Linked DNA regions of Pseudovibrio sp. Tun.PSC04-5.I4. The protein of the gene in region 1 interacts with the protein of each later gene in a pairwise test. Links are inferred from orthologs where the notes say so. Each region holds a gene or a part of one and is shown on either strand. Other genes may lie near its edges.

Region 1 (2,820 bases):
GAATGCCGGGCCTTCGTGTCTTATGAGTGTTTTTTGTTGATCTAAAAACTAGAGACGCTGCGAACCAGCTCCGAATTCTGGATATGCTTCGACACCTACTTCTGCTTTATCAAGGCCGAGGGCTTCTTGTTCTTCGCTGGCGCGAATGCCAATCGTCATTTTCATAAGCAGCCAAATTGCGCTTGAGGCTACAAAGACGAAGGCGCCGATGGAAACAATGCCGAGGAGCTGGATGCTGTAGGATGCATCTGAGTTGGTGAATGGAACCATGAAAGTTCCCCAGATGCCTGCGAGGAGGTGAACCGGGATTGCACCAACAACATCATCGATTTTCATTTTGTCGATGAGTGGCACGGCAAACACGACAATTGCGCCGCCAACAGAACCAATGAGCAAGGCTTGTGGCACAGTCGGGGCCAGTGGCTCAGCCGTGATGGAGACCAGACCGGCCAGTGCGCCGTTGAGGGCCATGGTCAAATCAACTTTTTTGTAGAGCAGCTGAGTGAGGACGATTGCGGTTAAAACACCTGCGACTGCTGACATATTTGTATTGGCGAAAATGCGGGAGACGTCTGTGATATCGCTGATCGTACCCATTGCGAGCTGCGATGCGCCGTTGAAGCCGAACCAGCCGAGCCACAAGATGTAAGTGCCCAGTGCCGCCAATGGCATGGACGAGCCCGGCATAACGTTGACCTGACCATTACGACCATATTTGCCTTTCCGTGCGCCAAGGATATTCGCGCCGGAAAGAGCAGCCCAGCCCCCTACAGAGTGAACAATTGTTGAGCCTGCAAAGTCAGAGAAGCCCAGTTGGTCCAACCAGCCTGCGCCCCATTCCCAGGAGCCGATGGTTGGATAAATCAGACCAGTGAGGGCCACTGTGAAGAGGAGGAAGGGCCACAATCTAACGCGCTCTGCCATTGTGCCGGAAACGATGGAGGCTGTTGTTGCAGCAAATACCATCTGAAAGAACCAGTCTGAGGCTGTTGAGTAGCCGGTATTCAGGGAATCTCCGCCCACCTGATCAAATGAGTAAGTGCCCAATGAGCCTATGAAGCCACCATCAACACCTGTGTACATGAGGTTGTAGCCCGCAACCCAGAACATCAGGCCTGAGATGGAATACAACGAGATGTTTTTCAGACATTGCATGGAAACGTTTTTGGTGCGGACGAGGCCTGCTTCCAGCATGGTGAAGCCGGCTGCCATCCACATGACCATAAAGCCGCCGATGAGGAAGAGCAGGGTGTTGAAGATGTAGGCGGTGTCTGCTGCAAGTGCGTACTTTTCTTCTGCCATAGCCGGGAGTGCTGACAGCGCCAGAAGTGCGGTTGCGCCAACAAGGGTGGTGGAGCGTTTCATGTTCTCTATCCCCATAAGATAATTAAATTGCGTCTGCGTCAGATTCGCCGGTGCGAATGCGGACGACCTGTTCAATGGAGTAAACGAAGATTTTGCCGTCACCGATCTGGCCGGTCTTTGCAGCGGAGCTGATGATCTCGACGACTTTGTCCGCCATGTCGGAAGTCACTGCGACTTCCACCTTTAGTTTGGGGAGGAAGGTGACGGCGTATTCTGTGCCACGATAAATTTCTGTGTGACCCTTTTGGCGTCCGTAGCCTTTGACCTCTGTAACTGTGAGGCCTTGAATGCCAACGCTGGTGAGTGCGTCGCGCACTTCGTCCAGCTTAAAGGGCTTAATAATTGCAATTACAATTTTCATGTCAGATTCCGTTCCCCTTTGTCATCGACTGCGCCGTAAAGAGGGTCTGAAGCCTCTTTGGGACCGGGAAAGCGCCCTGATTTTCAGGTTGTCTTGTAGAATGCCCGGCCGGCACGCTTACCCCTCATATTCAAGGAGCGTGCCAGTTTTCGGGACTACTGATTTTTACGTAATTTTTAATCAAGTCAAAGTTGAAATAGTATAATGATTTCTGTTGGTTGATTGAATCTAGAATTTCAAAAACTTAGTGAAGTTGGCTAATTTTCGAAGGTTATGGGCTGATAATAAAATAGGCAGCTCCTGTAATGAGAGCTGCCTAAAATGTGTTCAAAATAATGTATGGCTAATTTTTAGGCGCTGAAGCCGCCTGCGTCGAGGAAGTCTTGTTCTGCCTGAGTTGTCTCGCGGCTCAATGTCTTGTTGCGATGAGGGAAGCGGCCAAAGCGGCGGATCACATCCATGTGGATCAAGGCGTAATGGTAGGTGTCCTGATCACAATGTTTTTTGAAAAGGTCAACGCTGAGGTCCTGCATATCCATTTCCTCTGAATGCTCAAAGGGCAGGAAGAAGAACGAGCGATAACCGCCTGGGTAGGCAGCATAGAATTTGTTGTTGAGCGCTTCCTGTGCCACTTCGACGGCCTTGTCACCAAATGCAAAAGCCTTGGCTGAGCCGCGAAAGATGTTGCGTGGGAACTGGTCCAGCAGCAACAACAATGCCAGCGCACCGTGTGGGGTTGCCGTCCATTTATCGTACTGGCCCCGGCCCGCAGCTTCAACGTCATCTTCAAACTTTTCGCGGATTTCGTTGTCGAACTCTGCGCCGCCGTTGAACCATTTGGCGCCGCCAGCATTCCACCAAAATTCCAGAATTTCCAGAGCTCTGTTTGTGTTGACTGTTTTGTCCAGTTCCATAAGCGCCAATGTCCTATCCCCCAATAATAGCTTTACTGTTGTGTCAAAATTCGGTAGCTCAGCATCAAAACACTCTGCCACATATTCTGCTTTGGGTGAAACACTTGGCCGAAGACACTATTTTTCTTGACCTGAGAGGTCTCAATTGCCCTTTACCAGTGATGAAGACGCGCAAGCATC
Region 2 (3,482 bases), 140 kb from region 1 along the record:
CTTTTGGAGCCAAAGTTAGAGAACTGCGGGTAAAGCAGCAAATCACTCTGAAAGAAATGGCCGAAGCTCTTTCTGTTTCCTCGGCATATTTGAGTGCGCTTGAACATGGAAAACGCGGCACACCGACTTGGTATATGGTTCAGCGCATTATAACCTATTTCAACGTTATCTGGGATGAAGCCGAAGAATTACAACGGCTTGCAGAACTCTCAAACCCCAAGATCACCATTGATACGGGTGGATTAACACCGCGCGCCACCGAACTCACTAATATGCTGGCAACTAAAATTAATAAGCTATCAGATGAGTCTCTGGAGCATCTCATCCATCAATTAAGAGTCGTTAGCTCGCGCGACAATATCTAGTCTAACTGGGCAAAGCTCTATAAAGTCGAATTGCTGACTTTTTTGAACTGGACTGCTGTTATGACGCCTGAAGAACTCAAAGTGGATCAACTGATTGACCCGAGCTCACTTCTCAACGAACTCAACGCGTTGGTTGAGGCTTATGATGGTGATGGCAGCAATTTCAAGCTACGCTGTGACGTCCTTGCAAAGCTGAAGGCAACTCAAAAAGCAGCCAGCATAAAGATTGAGGAACATCTGAAGGAGGATTCTCTCGGGCGGCGTTGTGCAGAGCGCCTTTCCTGCGTGCAGGATCACCTTATTCAGGTCATCTACGAGTTTGCGGTTACTCACGTCTATCCCATTGAAAATCCTAGTAAATCTGAACGCATCAGTGTGATTGCCGTTGGTGGGTATGGGCGCGGAACTCTTGCCCCGCATTCTGACGTGGATCTGCTGTTTCTCTGGCCGTACAAACAAACAGCCTGGGGCGATCAGGTCGTTGAGTTTATCCTCTATATGCTGTGGGATATGGGGCTTAAGGTTGGGCATTCTACCCGCAATCTTGATGAGACTATCAAGCAGTGCAAAGAGGATATGACCGTTCGAACGGCGATACTCGAAGCCCGTTATGTGTGGGGAAATCTTGAATTATTTCAAGAACTTATGTCCCGTTATGAAAAAGAAATCGTTTCCGGAACCGGTGCTGAATTTATTGCAGCTAAACTTGTTGAGCGCGACGAGCGCCATGAACGTCACGGGGCTTCCCGTTATCTGGTTGAGCCAAATATCAAAGACGGCAAAGGCGGGATGCGAGATCTAAACACACTGTTCTGGATCGCCAAATATTTCTATCGTGTTCCCAACGGGTTAGGCCTTGTTGCAAAGGGTGTTTTCTCTCGCCGTGTATTGAATCGGTTCCGAAAGAGTCAGGACTTCCTGTGGGCCGTTCGTTGTCACTTGCATTTTGTGACCAATCGCCCCGAAGAGCGCTTAAGTTTTGATTTTCAAAAGGAAATCGCTGATCGTCTTGGGTATATGGATCATCCCGGTATGCGCGCCGTTGAGCGGTTTATGAAACACTACTTCCTTGTTGCAAAAGACGTAGGAGATCTCACGCGTATTTTTGCAGCTGCACTGGAAGAACAACATGTGAAATCCGCTCCGAGTATTTCGCGGTTCATAGGTAGCTTTGTTCCCGGCAGCAGGCACAAGCGTCGATCTATCAAAGGAACCAAGGACTTCCTTGTTGAGAATGGGCGAATTATTTCGGCAAATCCTGATGTCTTTATCAAGGATCCAGTCAATCTCATTCGGATTTTCTATCTGATCGACAAAACCAATTTGGATTTACATCCGGAATTACTGAAACTGATTCGTCGATCCCGCAAATTGATCAACGCAGATTTTAGGAAGAACGAACAGGCCAACCGTTTGTTCCTGAAAACTTTGACGAGCCGCAGCGATCCTGAAACTGTGCTTAGAGCAATGAACGAATCGTCTATCCTCGGTCAGTTCCTTCCTGAGTTTCGGAAGGTGGTCGCGATGATGCAATTCAACATGTATCACCACTACACAGTTGATGAACATTTGATCCGCTCTGTCGGAGTTCTCTCAGAGATTGAACGCGGACTTGGCGGCGACAATCATCCGCTGGCGACTGACCTCATCAAAGCAGTCAACAGTCGGAAAGTTCTTTATGTTGCAATGCTTTTGCATGATGTTGCAAAGGGCAGGCCAGAAGATCATTCCATCGCCGGCGCAAAGATTGCACGGCGGATGTGCCCGCGCCTTGGTCTCTCTCGATCTGAGACTGACACGGTTGCGTGGCTCATAGAACAACATCTCGAAATGAGCACAGTTGCGCAATCGCGTGATTTGAGCGACCCGAAAACCATCAAGGATTTTTGCCGTAAGGTTCAAAGTCTCGAACGCCTGCAACTTCTTCTCATTTTGACGGTTGCTGACATCCGCGCTGTTGGTCCTGGCGTTTTCAACGGTTGGAAAGGTCAGTTGCTGCGCACGTTATACTACGAAAGCGAAACCATTTTGAGTGGTGGCCACGGACGCATGAGCAAGCAGCAACATGTTGAATTTGCTAAGCAAGAGTTGGCTGAAAACCTGAGTGGCTGGACGGATGAGGAACTGGATAGTTACCTCAACAGGCATTATCCGGCTTACTGGTTACGCGTCGACTTGAAGAGCAAAATAACCCACGCAAACCTTATTCGCACAATTGATGCGGAGGAGGAGCACCTTGCGACTTCCGTTGAACCGCATGCCTTTGAAGGTGTTACAGAAATTACAGTTCTTGCGCCGGATCACCCGCGCCTTCTTTCCACCATTGCTCGCGCTTGTTTTGCAGCTGGCGCTAATATCGTTGATGCACATATTGATACAACCAAAGATGGCTTGGCTTTGGATACTATCTACATCAGCCGAGAATTGCCGGAAGACGAAGACGAGCACAGACGTGGTGAGCGGATTAGTTGCTTGATCAAAGAAGCTCTGCGCGGAACCTCTCCCATTCCTGAGATGAAGACAGCGGCACAGAAAGCCAATGCACGAAACAAGGTGTTCTCTCTACAAACCACTGTTCTTGTTAGTAATTCATGGTCAGAGAGCTATACGGTACTTGAAGTAACAGGCCTTGACCGCGCTGGTTTGCTGAGTGATCTGACGACAGAGATTTCCGCGTTGAACCTGAATATCGCAAGCGCTCACGTTGGAACATTTGGCGAGAAAGCAGTCGATGTTTTCTACGTGACTGATTTGACTGGTCAGAAGGTTCACAATGTGGGACGTCAGGATTCCATTCGCGATAGATTGAGAAATGCCTTTGACGGCAAAAAGCCACAAAAAGCACCTACCAGCTCTCGTCGCAAATCTCAAAAAACTGCAGGTAAATGATTCTTTATGAGCCTTTTCAAAAGCTTCGCCACAGTTGGTGGCGCAACAATGCTAAGCCGTTTATGTGGGTTTGGGCGAGATGTGATGTTGGCTGCCTTCGTTGGCACCGGCCCTGTTGCAGATGCTTTCGTGGTTGCTTTCCGTTTGCCAAACTTGTTTCGGCGACTTTTTGCCGAGGGCGCTTTCAACTCAGCCTTCGTGCCGCTGTTTGCGCGGTCTGTTGAGGAG

What was found. Proteins that work in one complex are often made in the same cells at the same time.
Region 2: the proteins of BLS62_RS19775 (region 1) and BLS62_RS19140 interact in binary tests that used the Escherichia coli proteins (3 or more experiments, as listed by UniProt). The link is inferred for Pseudovibrio sp. Tun.PSC04-5.I4 from one-to-one orthologs.

What each region holds. Positions count from the first base shown.
Region 1 is NZ_FNLB01000006.1:3,124,279-3,127,098, forward strand. The notes cover bases 58-2,803. They hold BLS62_RS19775 (P-II family nitrogen regulator), read right to left. Parts: upstream 1,727-2,803; coding sequence 1,388-1,726; downstream 58-1,387. Other genes in these bases: BLS62_RS19770 (ammonium transporter), read right to left, coding at 58-1,365; BLS62_RS19780 (DUF924 family protein), read right to left, coding at 2,077-2,640; BLS62_RS32265 (sulfurtransferase TusA family protein), read left to right, coding at 2,745-2,803. In the rest of the region: more of BLS62_RS19770, read right to left, coding at 49-57; more of BLS62_RS32265, read left to right, coding at 2,804-2,820. UniProt on the Escherichia coli protein: Involved in the regulation of nitrogen metabolism. Regulates the activity of its targets by protein-protein interaction in response to the nitrogen status of the cell.
Region 2 is NZ_FNLB01000006.1:2,986,449-2,989,930, forward strand. Bases 47-3,454 are described here. They hold BLS62_RS19140 ([protein-PII] uridylyltransferase), read left to right. Parts: upstream 47-425; coding sequence 426-3,254; downstream 3,255-3,454. Other genes in these bases: BLS62_RS19135 (helix-turn-helix domain-containing protein), read left to right, coding at 47-365; murJ (murein biosynthesis integral membrane protein MurJ), read left to right, coding at 3,261-3,454. Also shown: more of BLS62_RS19135, read left to right, coding at 1-46; more of murJ, read left to right, coding at 3,455-3,482.